Regions from separate parts of the Streptomyces sp. NBC_00122 genome, predicted to be linked through region 1. Evidence: riboswitches for the same ligand, from Rfam matches in the RefSeq annotation. Region 1 holds a riboswitch; the other holds the start of a gene.
What was found. Region 1 has a riboswitch for ZMP and ZTP ahead of glyA (serine hydroxymethyltransferase). Riboswitches for the same ligand answer to the same signal wherever they lie in the genome.

Region 1 (7,365 bases):
GGGCTACGTGGCCAAGCCGCTGCTGGGCCGCGAGGGCGCCGGGGTCACCCTCCACCCGGCGGACGGCACCGGCGAGCCGTTCACGCCGGAGGAGGGGGAGCGGTACTGCTTCCAGGCCCTGGCCCCGCTGCCCGACTTCGACGGCAACCGGGTGGTGCTCGGCGCGTGGGTCGTCGAGGACGAGGCGGCGGGGCTCGGCATCCGCGAATCGGCGGGGCCGGTCACGGACGAGTACGCCCGCTTCCTGCCCCACGTGATCCTGTAGCGAAGGGTCAGGCGAGGAGGGACCTGAGCTGGTCCAGGCCCCAGTCCAGGTCCTCCTTGCTGATCACCAGCGGCGGGGCGATCCGGATCGTGGACCCGTGGGTGTCCTTCACCAGGACGCCCAGCTCCATCAGCTTCTCGGAGATCTCCCGTCCGGTCCCGCGCGACGGCTCGATGTCCACGCCCGCCCACAGCCCCCGCCCGCGTACGGCGGTCACCGCGCCCGTGCCGACCAGCAGGTTCAGCTCCCGGTGCAGGTGGTCGCCCAGCTCGGTGGCGCGCTGCTGGTACTCGCCCGTCCTGAGCATCGCCACGACCTCCAGGCCGACGGCGCACGCGAGCGGGTTCCCGCCGAAGGTGGAGCCGTGCTCGCCCGGCCGGAACACCCCGAGCACGTCCCGGTCGGCGACGACGGCCGAGACCGGCACCACTCCGCCGCCGAGCGCCTTGCCGAGGACGTACATGTCGGGGACGACGCCCTCGTGGTCGCACGCGAAGGTCCTGCCGGTCCGGCCCAGCCCCGACTGGATCTCGTCCGCCATGAAGAGGACGTTCCGCTCGCGCGTCAGCTCCCGTACGCCCTTCAGGTATCCGGTGGGCGGCACCAGCACCCCCGCCTCGCCCTGGATCGGCTCCAGCAGGACGGCGACGGTGTGCGCGGTGACCGCCGACTCCAGCGCGGTCAGGTCGCCGTACGGGACGATCTCGAAGCCGGGGGTGTACGGGCCGTAGTGGTCGCGCGCCTCGTGGTCCGTGGAGAAGGAGACGATCGTCGTCGTCCGGCCGTGGAAGTTGTTCGCCGCGACCACGATCTTCGCGTGCCCGTCCGGCACGCCCTTGACCTCGTAGCCCCACTTGCGCGCGGTCTTCACGGCCGTCTCCACGGCCTCCGCGCCCGTGTTCATGGGCAGCACCATCTCCTTGCCGCACAGCGCGGCGAGCTCGGTGCAGAAGTCGGCGAAGCGGTCGTGGTGGAAGGCGCGCGAGGTCAGCGTGACCCGGTCCAGCTGCGCGCGGGCGGCGTCGAGCAGACGGGGGTTGCCGTGCCCGAAGTTGAGCGCCGAGTAGCCGGCGAGCATGTCGAGGTACCGGCGGCCCTCCACGTCGGTCATCCACGCGCCTTCCGCGGTGGCGACGACCACGGGCAGCGGGTGGTAGTTGTGCGCACTGTGCGCTTCGGCGGAGCGGATGGCATCAGCAGTTGTCGACACGGGGTCTCCGATCGTCCGTCAGGCCGGTGACGAGGGTGGCGTCACTTTCCATCCTCGCTCGCACAGCGGACGGAGAAACCTTTCTTGTGGCGCGCCCGCTAAGGTGGCCGGTACGCACGGCGACTGGCGTACGGAGAACCAACTCCGGGGGAGCCGTGCGCGCTCGTCCGCATACAGGGCCGCTCGCCTGGGCCTCGCGGGGTACCGATCACATCGACCCCGGAGGAGCCCGCCATGTCCGCGAGCCGCCATCCCGCCCTTTCCGCGACCGACCCCGAACTGGCGTCCTTCGTCGCGGCGGAGGAAACGCTCCAGGCGCAGACCCTGCGTCTGATCCCCAGCGAGAACTACGTGTCCGCGGCCGTGCTCGAAGCCTCCGGCACGGTGCTGCAGAACAAGTACAGCGAGGGCTACCCGGGCCGCCGCTACTACGAGGGCCAGCAGAACATCGACCGCGTCGAGGCCCTCGCCGTCGAGCGGGCCAAGGGCCTGTTCGGCGTGGACCACGCCAACGTCCAGCCGTACTCCGGCTCCCCGGCGAACCTGGCCGTCTACCTCGCCTTCGCGAAGCCGGGCGACACGGTGATGGGCATGGCGCTGCCGATGGGCGGGCACCTGACCCACGGCTGGGGCGTCTCGGCGACGGGGTCGTGGTTCCGGGGCGTGCAGTACGGCGTCCGTGCGGACACCGGGCTCATCGACTACGACGCGGTGCGCGACCTGGCCCTGGCGGAACGCCCCAAGGTGATCTTCTGCGGCGGCACCGCGCTGCCGCGCACGATCGACTTCGCGGCGTTCGCGTCGATCGCGCAGGAGGCGGGCTCGGTCCTCGTCGCCGACGTGGCGCACATCGCGGGCCTGATCGCGGGCGGGGCGCACCCGTCCCCGGCGGGGCACGTGGACGTGATCTCCACGACCACGCACAAGACGCTGCGCGGTCCGCGCGGCGCGATGCTGATGTGCCGCGAGGAGCACGCGAAGGCCATCGACAAGGCCGTCTTCCCGGGCCTCCAGGGCGGGCCGCACAACCAGACGACGGCCGGTATCGCGGTGGCGCTGCACGAGGCGGCGCAGCCGTCGTTCGTCTCGTACGCCCACGCGGTCGTCGCCAACGCGAAGGCGCTGGCGGCTGCGCTGCTGGAGCGGGGCTTCGACCTCGTCTCGGGCGGTACGGACAACCACCTGATCCTGATCGACCTGACGGGCAAGGACGTCCCGGGCAAGGTCGCGGCGAAGGCCCTGGACCGGGCGGGGATCGTGGTGAACTACAACACGGTGCCGTTCGACCCCCGCAAGCCGTTCGACCCGTCGGGCATCCGGATCGGCACCCCGTCCCTGACGTCGCGGGGGCTCGGGGCCCTGCACATGCCGCTGGTGGCGGACTGGATCTCGCGCTCGGTCGACGCCGCCGCCAAGTCCGACGAGGTGGCGCTGGCCGCCGTCCGCGCGGAGGTCACCGCCCTGATGTCCGCCTTCCCGGCCCCGGGCCTCCCCCTGTAACCCCCACGGCCCCGCCCGGGCCGCCGCCCCGGCCCCCCGCGCCTCAAACGCCGGCGGGGCTGGATCGTGCCCGGCAGGGCTGGATATGCCGCGGCAGCGGCTTGGAAGTGCGCGCGGCGCAACCCCGCGCCCAGCCTGGGCTGGATTGCCCGCAGGGCAATCCAGCCCAGCCCGGCGTTCGAAGGCGTACCCGCGCCGAAGGCGCCGGGTCCGGGGCGGAGCCCAGCCCGGCCCCGCCGGCGTTCGAGGCGCAGTCGGGCGGAGCCCGGAGAGCCCCGCGCAGCGGCACCGCCCAGCCCCGCCGGCGTTCGAGGCGCGGGTTCGGGCGGCGGCGGAAATCGGTCGTTCGGCCGGGGCAAGATCCGGCCGGGCCGCTACCGGCCGGTACCCGTGCGCGGCACCGGCGCGACCGGTCGCGACCCGGAAGGTTCCGGCCAGCGGAGGGCCCGAGCCCGCCCCCGCACCTGAGAGAATGAAGCCATGGCTTCTGATCGTCCTCGCGCGCTCTCCGGCATCCAGCCCACCTCCGGTTCGTTCCACCTCGGGAACTACCTCGGAGCCATCCGCCAGTACGTCGCCCTGCAGGAGACGCACGACGCGTTCTACATGGTCGTCGACCTGCACGCGATCACCATGCCGCAGGATCCGAAGGATCTGCGCGCGAACACCCGCCTCTCCGCCGCGCAGCTGCTGGCCGCCGGCCTGGACCCCGAGCGCTGCACGCTCTTCATCCAGAGCCACGTGCCCGAGCACGCGCAGCTCGGCTGGGTCATGAACTGCATCACCGGCTTCGGCGAGGCCAGCCGGATGACCCAGTTCAAGGACAAGTCCGCCAAGGGCGGCGTCAACAACGCCACCGTCGGACTGTTCACGTACCCGATCCTCCAGGTCGCCGACATCCTGCTCTACCAGGCGAACGCGGTCCCCGTCGGCGAGGACCAGCGCCAGCACATCGAGCTGACCCGCGACCTGGCCGAGCGCTTCAACCAGCGCTTCGGGCAGACCTTCACCCTCCCCGCCGCGCACATCGTCAAGGAGGTCGCGAAGATCTACGACCTCCAGGACCCTGCGATCAAGATGTCGAAGTCCGCGTCGTCCCCCAAGGGCCTGATCAACCTCCTCGACGAGCCCAAGGTCACCGCGAAGAAGATCAAGAGCGCGGTCACCGACACCGAGGCCGAGGTCCGCTTCGACTCCGAGAAGAAGCCCGGCGTCAGCAACCTGCTCACGATCTACTCCACCCTCACGGGCGAGACGATCGCCGCCCTGGAGGAGAAGTACGAGGGCAAGGGCTACGGCGCGCTGAAGACCGACCTGGCCGACGTGATGGTCGATTTCGTCACACCGTTCAAGCAGCGCACCCAGGAATACCTGGACGACCCGGAGACGCTGGACTCCATCCTGGCCAAGGGCGCGGAGAAGGCCCGCGCCGTCGCCGCCGAAACCCTGGCACAGGCGTACGACCACCTCGGTTTCCTGCCCGCGAAGCACTGACTCGGGATCGAACGAAAGACGGCCCTGGCGATACCGGGGGTGCTGCCCGCACACTGGGTCGGCAGCGTCCATCCAGACAAGCGGAGGAGAGATACGTGGGGACCGTAACGCTCGGCGTTTCGATCGCGGTCCCGGAGCCGTACGGCAGCCAGCTCCAGGAGCTGCGCGCAGGCTTCGGGGACGTTGCCGCGCACGGCATCCCCACGCATGTCACCCTCGTCCCGCCCACCGAGGTGGAGGCGGACCGGCTGCCGGAGATCCGCGCCCACCTGTCCGAGGTGGCGGCCGCCTTCCGCGGCTTCACGATGCGGCTGGGCGGGACGGGAACCTTCCGTCCCCTCTCGCCGGTCGTCTTCGTCAAGATCGTCGAGGGTGTCGTGGGCTGCACCCGCCTCCAGGACACGGTCCGCGCCCCCGACGGGCCGCTCAGCCGTGAGCTGGCCTTCCCGTACCACCCCCACGTCACGGTCGCCCACGGGATCTCCGAGGAGGCGATGGACCTGGCGTTCACGGGCCTCGCCGAGTACGCCGCGACGTGGGTCTGCGAGGGCTTCGCGCTCTACGAGCAGGGCTCGGACGGGGTCTGGCGCAAGCTGCGCGAATACCCTTTCGGGACGGGCCCGACCGGGGTCCCGGCGCAGCCCGGCTCACCCACGGACGAGACCGTGCGCCGCTCCTGACGGAGCGGCCGCAGGGCCTGGCGGGTGCGGAACCTGAGCCTGCGCAGGACCAGGGTGTGGAACGGACGGACCGCCCGGGGGACATCGCGAAAAGTCACAGTCGACGACCGTAGCCCCAGAACGGGACAATCCAGGCTATTTCCGGCAGTTCAATTACGGTGACTTCATGGACTGGCTGACGAAACTCCCGGTGATCGGCCCGCTGGCGGCCCGCCTGATGCGGACGCACGCCTGGCGTTCCTACCAACGGCTCGACCGCGTCCACTGGACCAGGCTCGCCGCGGCGATCACCTTCATCAGCTTCCTCGCGCTCTTTCCGCTGATCGCCGTGGCCGCCGCCGTCGGCGCGGCCCTCCTCAGCCAGGAGCAGCTCGACCGGCTCCAGAAAAACCTCGCCGAACAGGTCCCCGGCATCTCCGACCAGCTCGACATCAACACGCTCGTCGACAACGCGGCCACGATCGGTCTCGTCGCCGGCGCCCTGCTGCTCTTCACCGGCATCGGCTGGGTGGGTTCGATGCGGGACTGCCTGCGCGCGGTGTGGGAGAAGGACGACGAGGACGAGGGGAACCCGATCGTCCGCAAGGGCAAGGACGGGCTGGTGCTGCTCGGCCTCGGCGCCGCGGCCCTGGCCTCCGCCGCCGCCTCGATCATCGGCTCCAGCGCCGTCGGGAAATCCGCCGAGTGGCTGCACATCCCGCGCGAGGGCGCGGGCGGCGTGCTGCTGCGCGCGGGCGTCTTCCTCGTCGGCGTCGCGGCCGCGTTCCTGCTGCTGCTCTACCTCCTGACCCTGCTCCCGGGCGTCGAACCGCCGCGCGGCCGCCTGATCCAGGCGGCCCTCATCGGCGCGGCGGGCTTCGAGCTGCTGAAGCTCCTGCTCGGCGGCTACATGCGGGAGGTCGCGACGAAGAGCATGTACGGGGCCTTCGGCGTGCCGATCGCCCTGCTGCTGTGGATCAACTTCTCGGCGAAGCTGCTGCTCTACGTCTCGTCCTGGACGGCGACCCGCGGCGACGAGGACGGCGGCGACGGGCACGGCGCCTAGTGTTCTGAGTCTTGAGTTCTGTTCAGATGTGTAGGGTTGGCCTATGGCGCGGATGGGGCGGCCGAAGGCCGAGTTGACGCTGTCGGACGAGGAACGGGTCGCACTGGAGGGGTGGGTGCGGCGTCGTTCCACGCCGCAGGCGTGGGCTTTGCGGTGCCGGATCATCCTGGCCTGCGCCGAGGGTGTCTCGAACAAGGACGTGGCCGTCCGTCTCGGATCAACGCCTCAGGCGGTCGGCCGTTGGCGGGCCCGTTTCGTGCAGTACCGGATCGCGGGCCTGGGAGACATGCCGCGTTCCGGCGGCCCCAGATCGGTGACGGACGGGCAGGTTGCCGCGGTGGTCACCAGGACCTTGGAGTCCAAGCCGAAGAACGCGACGCAGTGGTCGACGCGGTCGATGGCGAAGGAAATGGGCCTGTCCCAGTCCTCGGTCTCACGGATCTGGCGGGCGTTCGGCCTGCAGCCGCACCGCTCGGAGACCTTCAAGCTGTCGACCGACCCGTACTTCGTCGACAAGGTCCACGATGTCGTCGGCCTCTATCTGGACCCGCCCGAGCGGGCGCTGGTGTTCTGCGTGGACGAGAAGTCGCAGATCCAGGCCCTGGACCGGTCCCAGCCGGTGCTGCCGATGATGCCCGGGGTCCCGGAGCGGTCAACGCACGACTACGTCCGGGCCGGCACGACCACCCTGTTCGCCGCACTCAACGTGGCCACCGGCAAGGTGATCGGCTCCCTGCACCGCCGCCATCGGGCCGAGGAGTTCAAGAAGTTCCTGGTCAAGCTCGACAAGGAAGTGCCGGCAGGCCTGGACGTCCATCTGATCTGCGACAACTACGCCACCCACAAGACCCCGGACATCAAGAAGTGGCTGCTCGGCCACCCCCGGTTCCACCTGCACTTCACCCCGACCGGGTCGTCCTGGCTGAACCTGGTCGAGCGATGGTTCGCCGAACTCACCAACAAGCAGATACGGCGAGGCGTCCACAAGTCAGTCCAGGCCCTCGAGAAGGACATCCGTGACTGGATCGCCGCCTGGAACACCGACCCCAAGCCCTACGTCTGGACCAAGACCGCAGACGAGATCCTCGAACGCCTCGCCAGCTATCTGAACAGAATTCCCGACTCAGAAGACTAGGCCCTGTCGTCAAAGTCCCGCCTGGCCCGCGACGCC
Region 2 (7,365 bases), 1.8 Mb from region 1:
CATCTCGTGCAGCCGCGACCTCCTCGACTCGGTGATCCGTGCCCGGGTGACCGGACTGAAAGGGATCTCCACACTCCAGCGGAGCCGGGTCCGGGCCCTGGAGGGCACGGCCGCCCGGGTCACCGGCGTCCTGGTCGACACTCCGGAGGAAGAGGGCCGGCTGCTGACCGCCGACCTCGTGATCGACGCGAGCGGTCGCGGCTCGCGCGCCCGGACCTGGCTCCAGGCACTGGGCGTCACCGGCATACGGCAGGCCGAGGTCGACTCCGGCCTCGTCTACGCGACAAGGATCTTCGAAGCCCCGGCCGGAGCCCACGAGATGGGCTTCCCCATCGTCAACGTGCAGTCCGACCCCCGGGTGCCCGTCCCCGGCCGGACGGCCACGATCGTGCCCATCGAGAACGGCCAGTGGCAGGCCACCCTCTCCGGGACCCGCGGCGGCCAGCCGACCGGCGACCCGGACCGGTTCATCCCGTTCGCCAAGGACATCAGGGACCCGATCGTCGGCGAGCTCCTCGAAGGGAAGAAGCCCCTGACGGACGTCGCCGTCACCCAGGGCACCGCCAACCGCAGGATCTACTTCGAGAAGGCCGAACTGCCCGACGGCTTCATCGCCGTCGGCGACTCGGTCGCCACCTTCAACCCGCTGTACGGGCAGGGCATGACGGTCGCCGCCCAGGGGCTGCTGGCCCTGCGCGCCCTGATCCGCCAGAAGGGGCTCGCCCACCCCGGCTTCGGCCGCGAGGCGCAGCGCGCGATCGCCCCGCTGGTGAGCACCGCCTGGGAGCTCGCCACCTCGCAGGACATCCTGTACCCGGGGGCCACCGGGATGAAGCCGCGGGCCGGAACCGGCGCGCTCAACGCGTACGTGAACCGGCTGATGACGGGCGCCACCACGGACGAGGCACTCACCGCCGCCCTGTTCAAGGTGCTCACCATGAGCAGCGCGCCCACCCACTGGCTCCAGCCGTCGGTGGTCTGGCACGTGCTGCGCGCCTCGGACCGGGGCGCCCTGACCGCGCCGCCGCTCACCGCGGCCGAGCGGGCCGTCGCCGGGCTCGGCCCGGCCGGCCCGGCGGCCGCGGTCGCCACGAACCAGGTGGAAACGACGGCCCCGGCGGCCCCGGCAGACCCTGTCGGCACGGACCCCGCGGACCCGGTCGGCCCGGCCGACCCCGTCGGACAGGTCCGGTGAGCAGCGGACTCCTGCTCTATCTGCCGGGGTCCGTGATGTTCCTGGCGCTGCTGATCAAGCTGCCGGCGCTGCGCCGGGACTGGGACCAGCCCCTGAACCGGGCCGCGTGCACACTGCTCGCCGTGGGCGCCCCGCTCACGTTCCTGGCGTCACCGTCGACGATCTCCACGGTCAACCGGCTCACCGGCGTGGTCAACTTCTCCGCGCCGCTGGTGTTCGGCCTGATCACCGTCTTCTCGGGGACGTGCGTGGTGCTGGTCCTGCAGTGGCGCGGCGGCCCGCCCCGGGCCGTGCGGCGGGCCACCCGGCTGACGGCGGCCGTGTTCGGCGCGGTGACCGTGGCGATCGTCGTGCTGTTCGTGATCGGCGACGCGCCGGTGGAGCGGGTCCGGGACCTGGACACGTACTACGCCACGACGCCGTGGATCCGCGAGATGATCGTCTGCTTCCTGGTGGCCCACACCGTCGGGACCTCTGCGCTGACCGTGCTGTGCGGGAAGTGGGTGTGGCGCGCGGACCGCTCGCTGCGCCCGCTGCGCACCGGACTGGCGCTGATCGTGTGCGGCGGGCTGCTGGACCTGGCCTACCTCGCCGCGAAGTGGGCCTCGGTGGCGGCCCGCTGGGCCGGCCGGGACTGGGTGGCCTCCGCGGACGTGGCGCTGTCGCTGGTCTCCGGGGCGGCCCTGCTGATCGGTGCGGGGTTCATCGTGCCGCTGGTCGGCGGGTCGGCGGCCTGGCGGGACTTCACCCAGTACCGGCGGCTGTATCCGCTGTGGAAGGCACTGCGCGGAGCCGCGGCCGCGAGGGTACGGACCGTGCCGCTGGCCTGGTGGTCGCCGGTCGGGTCCCGCCTCATCCACCGTGAGTCCTTCATCGACGACGGCATCCTGGCGCTCGCCTCCCGGTTCGACCCCGCCGTGCGCGGCGCGGCGTACGAGGCGGCGCGCGGGCAGGGCATGAGCGAGACCCGGGCCGCCGTGGTCGCGGACGCGGCCGTGCTCGCCGTCGCCTGCCGGCGCGGGGCCGCCGGTACGGAGGGCGAGCACCCGTCCCCGTACCGGCTGGGCGGCAGCCCGCTGGGGGCCCTGGCCCGGGAGTTCCGCACCTCCCCCATCGTCGCCGCGGCCCGCGAGACGGCCTAAGCGAGGCCTAAGCGGAAACACAGCGCCCCGGGCCCGAGGGCCCGGGGCGTTCGCCGGCCGGCTGCGGGGCCGCGGCTCAGAGCTCCGCGAGGTCCAGCCCGGCCTGCGCGGCGGCGGCCTGGACGGTCTGCTCCAGCAGGACGGCGATGGTCATCGGGCCGACCCCGCCCGGTACCGGGGTGATCAGGGAGGCGCGGGCGGCGGCCGACTCGAAGTGGACGTCGCCGACGTTGCCCTCGTTGTACCCGGCGTCCAGGACCACGGCGCCCGGCTTGATGTCCTCGCCCCGGATGAATTCGGCCTTGCCGACGGCGGCGACCAGCACGTCCGCCTGGCGCACGATCGAGGGGAGGTCCTGGGTGCGGGAGTGGCAGTAGGTGACGGTGGCGTTCTGCTCCAGCAGCAGCATCCCGGCCGGCTTGCCCAGGATCGCGCTGCGGCCGACGACCACGGCGTGCTTCCCGGTGAGGTCCACGTCGTAGGCGGCGAGGAGGCGCATGATGCCGCCGGGTGTGCAGGAGACGAAGCCCGGCAGCCCGAAGCCCATGGCGGCGAAGGAGTGCATGGTGACGCCGTCGACGTCCTTGCCGGGCGCGATGGCCTCGAAGGCGGCGCGCTCGTCGATGTGGTGCGGGACGGGGTGCTGGAGCAGGATGCCGCTGATCTCGGGGTCCTCGGAGAGCGCGGTGAGCGTGGCCACCAGCTCCTCGGTGGTGGTCTCGGCCGGCAGCTCCACGTGGCGGGAGGTGATCCCGGCCTTGGCGCAACGGTTCTGCTTCATGCGTACGTACGTGACGGAGGCGGGGTCCTCACCGACCAGCACGGTCGCGAGACAGGGCGCGGTACCGGTGCGCTCGGTGATCTTCGCCGCGTAGGCGGCGGTCTGCTCCGAGATGCGGCGGGCGAGGGCCGTGCCGTCCATCAGCTGGGCAGAGGCGGTGGCAGTCTGGGCGGTCGTCACGGGGTCTCCTGAACGTCGCTGCGGATCGCGGTTCGCCCAGGCGCGCGGCAGTCGACGTACGGACGTACGCCGGGCCGCTCCCCGGTGGTGATCCACCCGAACGCCAGTCACGGCCCGCCGTCCACTGTAGTCGACATATCCGGTGGATAGCCGTGGCCCGACCTGGGACGATCAAGACATGACGCGTACTTTCGACCATCTCGTCGCCGAGGCCGAATCCGTCTCCGTGGACGGCTGGGACTTCTCCTGGCTCGACGGCCGCGCCACCGAGCAGCGCCCCTCCTGGGGCTACCAGCGGCTGCTGGGAGAGCGTCTGGCCCGCGTCCGGTCCGCCCTCGACATCCAGACCGGCGGCGGCGAGGTCCTCGCCGGATCCGGCCCCCTGCCCCCGCTGACGGCGGCTACCGAGTCCTGGCCGCCCAACATCGCGAAGGCGACCCGGCTGCTGCACCCGCTCGGCGCGGTGGTGGTCGCCGACGCCGACGAGCCGCCGCTGCCCTTCGGCGACGAGGCCTTCGAGCTGGTCACGAGCCGCCACCCGGTGACCATCTGGTGGGACGAGATCGCGCGGGTCCTGCGGCCCGGCGGCACCTACCTGTCCCAGCAGGTCGGTCCGGCGAGCGTCTTCGAGCTGGTCGAGTACTTCCTCGGGCCCCAGCCGGAGGAGGTCCGGCGCGGCCGGCACCCCGACGACGCCGTGGCGGACGCCACGAAGGCCGGCCTCGAAGTCGTCGATCTGCGCTCCGAGCGACTGCGTACGGAGTTCCATGACATCGGAGCCGTGATCTACTTTCTACGGAAGGTGATCTGGATGGTGCCCGGCTTCACGGTCGGGCAGTACCGGGACAGGTTGCGCGAGCTGCACGAACGGATCGAACGCGAAGGCCCGTTCGTCGCGCACACCGCCCGCTTCCTCATCGAAGCCCGCAAAAAGGGGTGACGGAGAGGGCGGACGGATTCCCGCCGGATCGGTTGCGCGGCCACAGCGTGGCGCAGGTCACTCAATTCAGCGCGTAACGAATCGACTCGGGCATGCGATGAACCGACAGGCGTCCTCGCGCGGCCCCGGAATACAGACCCCCCTCGGGTCTGTTTCCCGAGTTCGCGCGATGATGTCCCGCCCACCCCTTATCTGTTCGCAACGAGAGGCTCCTTGTGTCGCTCAGCCCGTCCCGTACGTTCCCTCCGGAGATCGCCGAATCGGAGGCCCTCGTCGCGCTCGTCGAGCGCGGCCGCGAGCAGGGTCACATCAACGGTGACGACGTGCGCCAGGCCTTCGAGGCCGGCCGCATCCCGGTGGACCAGTGGAAGCGGGTCCTGCGCAGCCTGAACCAGGTCCTGGACGAGGAGGGTGTCGCCCTCCACGTCAGCGCGGCCCCCGCCACCAAGACTGCCGCCAAGAAGCCCCGCAAGGCAGCCGCCGCCCCGGCCCGCACGGTGGCCAAGAAGGCAACCACCCCGCCGCGCCCCATCGGCGCGCGCAAGACGTCTGCCACCAGCACGGCCACCAGCGCGGCCACCGCCACCGCCGCGGCGATATCCGCTCCGTCGGCATCCGCCATCGAGGACGAGGCGACGGCCGGGGCCGCCGCCGAGCCGAAGAAGCGGACGGTCAAGAAGACCGCGACCGCCGCGAAGAAGACCGCCACCAAGAAGACGGCGGCGAAGAAGACCAGCGCCAAGGACGCCGACGAGGGCGAGACCCCCGCGGTGGAGGGTGAGGACTGGGCAGCCGAGGACCTCGCCGACGAGGCCGAGGAAGAGGCCCCCAAGGCCGCCGGCACCCAGGGCTTCGTCCTGTCCGACGACGACGAGGACGACGCTCCGGCGCAGACGGTCATGGTGGCCGGCGCCACCGCCGACCCCGTCAAGGACTACCTCAAGCTCATCGGCAAGGTGCCGCTCCTCAACGCCGAGCAGGAGGTCGAGCTCGCCAAGCGCATCGAGGCGGGCCTGTTCTCCGAGTACAAGCTCGAAGAGGAGGAGGACCACAAGCCCGCCTTCAAGCGCGAGCTGGAGATCCTGGTCGAGGACGGCCGCCGCGCGAAGAACCACCTGCTGGAGGCCAACCTCCGCCTCGTGGTCTCCCTCGCCAAGCGCTACACCGGCCGCGGCATGCTCTTCCTGGACCTGATCCAGGAGGGCAACGTCGGCCTGATCCGCGCCGTGGAGAAGTTCGACTACACCAAGGGCTTCAAGTTCTCCACGTATGCGACCTGGTGGATCCGGCAGGCGATCACGCGTGCCATGGCCGACCAGTCGCGCACCATCCGCATCCCCGTGCACATGGTCGAGATCATCAACAAGCTCGCCCGCGTGCAGCGCCAGATGCTCCAGGACCTGGGCCGCGAGCCCACCCCGGAGGAGCTGGGCAAGGAACTCGACATGACCCCCGAGAAGGTCATCGAGGTCCAGAAGTACGGCCGCGAGCCGATCTCCCTGCACACCCCGCTGGGTGAGGAGGGCGACAGCGAGTTCGGTGACCTCATCGAGGACTCCGAGGCGGTCGTGCCGGCCGACGCGGTCTCCTTCACCTTCCTCCAGGAGCAGCTCCAGTCCATCCTGGGCACGCTCTCCGAGCGCGAGGCGGGCGTGGTCTCCATGCGCTACGGCCTCAACGACGGCCAGCCCAAGACGCTGGACGAGATCGGCCGCGTGTACGGGGTCACCCGTGAGCGCATCCGCCAGATCGAGTCCAAGACCATGTCGAAGCTGCGCCACCCGTCGCGTTCGCAGGTGCTGCGCGACTACCTCGACTAGGCCCGCGGCCTTCAGGCCAGTCGGAAGACGGGCCCCTTGGGTGTGAACGGCAGGGAGGCACCCTGCGGAACCAGATAGGCGTGCTCACGCCGGATCCGCAGGGTGTCGCACCATCCGTCCGTGATCACCAGCACCGGGGCCCCGGGCGGGAAGTCCTCCGCCCGCTGCAGCAGGTCGATGCCCGGCTGCAGCACGGTCCCGCCCCGCCCGCGTACCCGGACCCGGCCCGCGATCTCGGTCGGGGGCAGATAGCCCGCGTCGTACGGCGCCGCGTCGCAGAACACGACGCGTGCCGCCGGTACGTCGCGGGCTTCCGCGTACGAGGCGATCGCGCCCAGCGCCTTGCCGAGCAGGGCGGCGTTCATCGACCCCGAGGTGTCGAGCACCACACCGAAGGTGCAGCGGGCCACCTCCTCGGGCGGGAAGTGCCGGCCCGCGCGCGGGATGTCCGGGGTGGAGGCCTGGCGGCGTGCCGGGCGCGCGTAGCTCCGTACGGGCGCGGGGCGCGGCACGTACTCGTCGAACCAGCGGGCCAGTTTCGCGTCCCAGGGCACGGGAGGATGGGCCAGCGCCCGGATCTCCTGGATCAGCCCGGCGGGCAGCAGCCCCCGCCGCCCCGCCTCGTGCAGGTCGAAGCCCTGGACGAGGCCGCGCCGGTAGAAGTCGTCCAGATCCGTGTACGGGCAGCTCCCCGGGTGGGGCAGCGGCTCGCCCAGGATGTCCCCGAGGCCTTTGCCGCGCAGGGTCGCGAGGCGGCGCATCCGGCGCGGGTCGGTGGCGATCCGGTCGTAGACCTCCTCCACGGACAGGTCCCGCAGCGCGGGGTCGTGGAGCAGTCCCGCGGGCATCTCGCCGACGCCCATCTCCACGAGCCAGCCGTTGACCACGTAGTCGGCGGCCACGTTGTGCAGGTACGGGTCGCGGGCGCCGCGGCGCTCGCCGTGGCGCAGGGCGGCGTGGAGCATCTCGTGGGCCAGGATGAACCGCCATTCGCCGTCGGTGAAGGTGCGCAGCGGGTTGACGTAGATCTCGCCGGAGCTCGCGCTGACCGCGGCGATGGCGATGCCCTGGGAGCGGGCCAGCTCGGCGTCGGCGACGATCTTGAGGCCGGCGGCGAGGCCGCCGAGCAGCGGGTACGAGGAGACGAACCAGTTCAGGGCCAGGTCCCAGGGCTGCTGGCGGGTCCGTTCGCCGGTGACCCGGTCGCGGCGGCCGCCGGCCACGTCCATCGCGGCGGAGACGCTGCGGGTCAGGGCGTGCGCGAAAGCGGCCTCCCAGTCGGGGGCGGTGGTGTTCCAGCGGCGCCA

Region 2: it holds a riboswitch for ZMP and ZTP, as region 1 does, so the genes downstream of both, OG737_RS26180 (bifunctional 5,10-methylenetetrahydrofolate dehydrogenase/5,10-methenyltetrahydrofolate cyclohydrolase) here and glyA (serine hydroxymethyltransferase) in region 1, are expected to answer to the same signal.

What each region holds. Positions count from the first base shown of each region.
Region 1 is NZ_CP108191.1:3,894,219-3,901,583, forward strand. It holds gene OG737_RS18555 (glutathionylspermidine synthase family protein) at 1-265, shown strand, start outside; gene rocD (ornithine--oxo-acid transaminase) at 273-1,475, opposite strand; ZMP/ZTP riboswitch at 1,585-1,675, shown strand; gene glyA (serine hydroxymethyltransferase) at 1,710-2,975, shown strand; gene trpS (tryptophan--tRNA ligase) at 3,456-4,469, shown strand; gene OG737_RS18575 (2'-5' RNA ligase family protein) at 4,565-5,149, shown strand; gene OG737_RS18580 (YhjD/YihY/BrkB family envelope integrity protein) at 5,316-6,194, shown strand; gene OG737_RS18585 (IS630 family transposase) at 6,247-7,329, shown strand.
Region 2 is NZ_CP108191.1:5,667,140-5,674,504, reverse strand. It holds gene OG737_RS26190 (pyridine nucleotide-disulfide oxidoreductase) at 1-1,195, shown strand, start outside; gene OG737_RS26185 (MAB_1171c family putative transporter) at 1,192-2,337, shown strand; gene OG737_RS26180 (bifunctional 5,10-methylenetetrahydrofolate dehydrogenase/5,10-methenyltetrahydrofolate cyclohydrolase) at 2,414-3,259, opposite strand; ZMP/ZTP riboswitch at 3,326-3,419, opposite strand; gene OG737_RS26175 (methyltransferase domain-containing protein) at 3,477-4,238, shown strand; gene OG737_RS26170 (RNA polymerase sigma factor) at 4,454-6,058, shown strand; gene OG737_RS26165 (DUF2201 family putative metallopeptidase) at 6,070-7,365, opposite strand, start outside.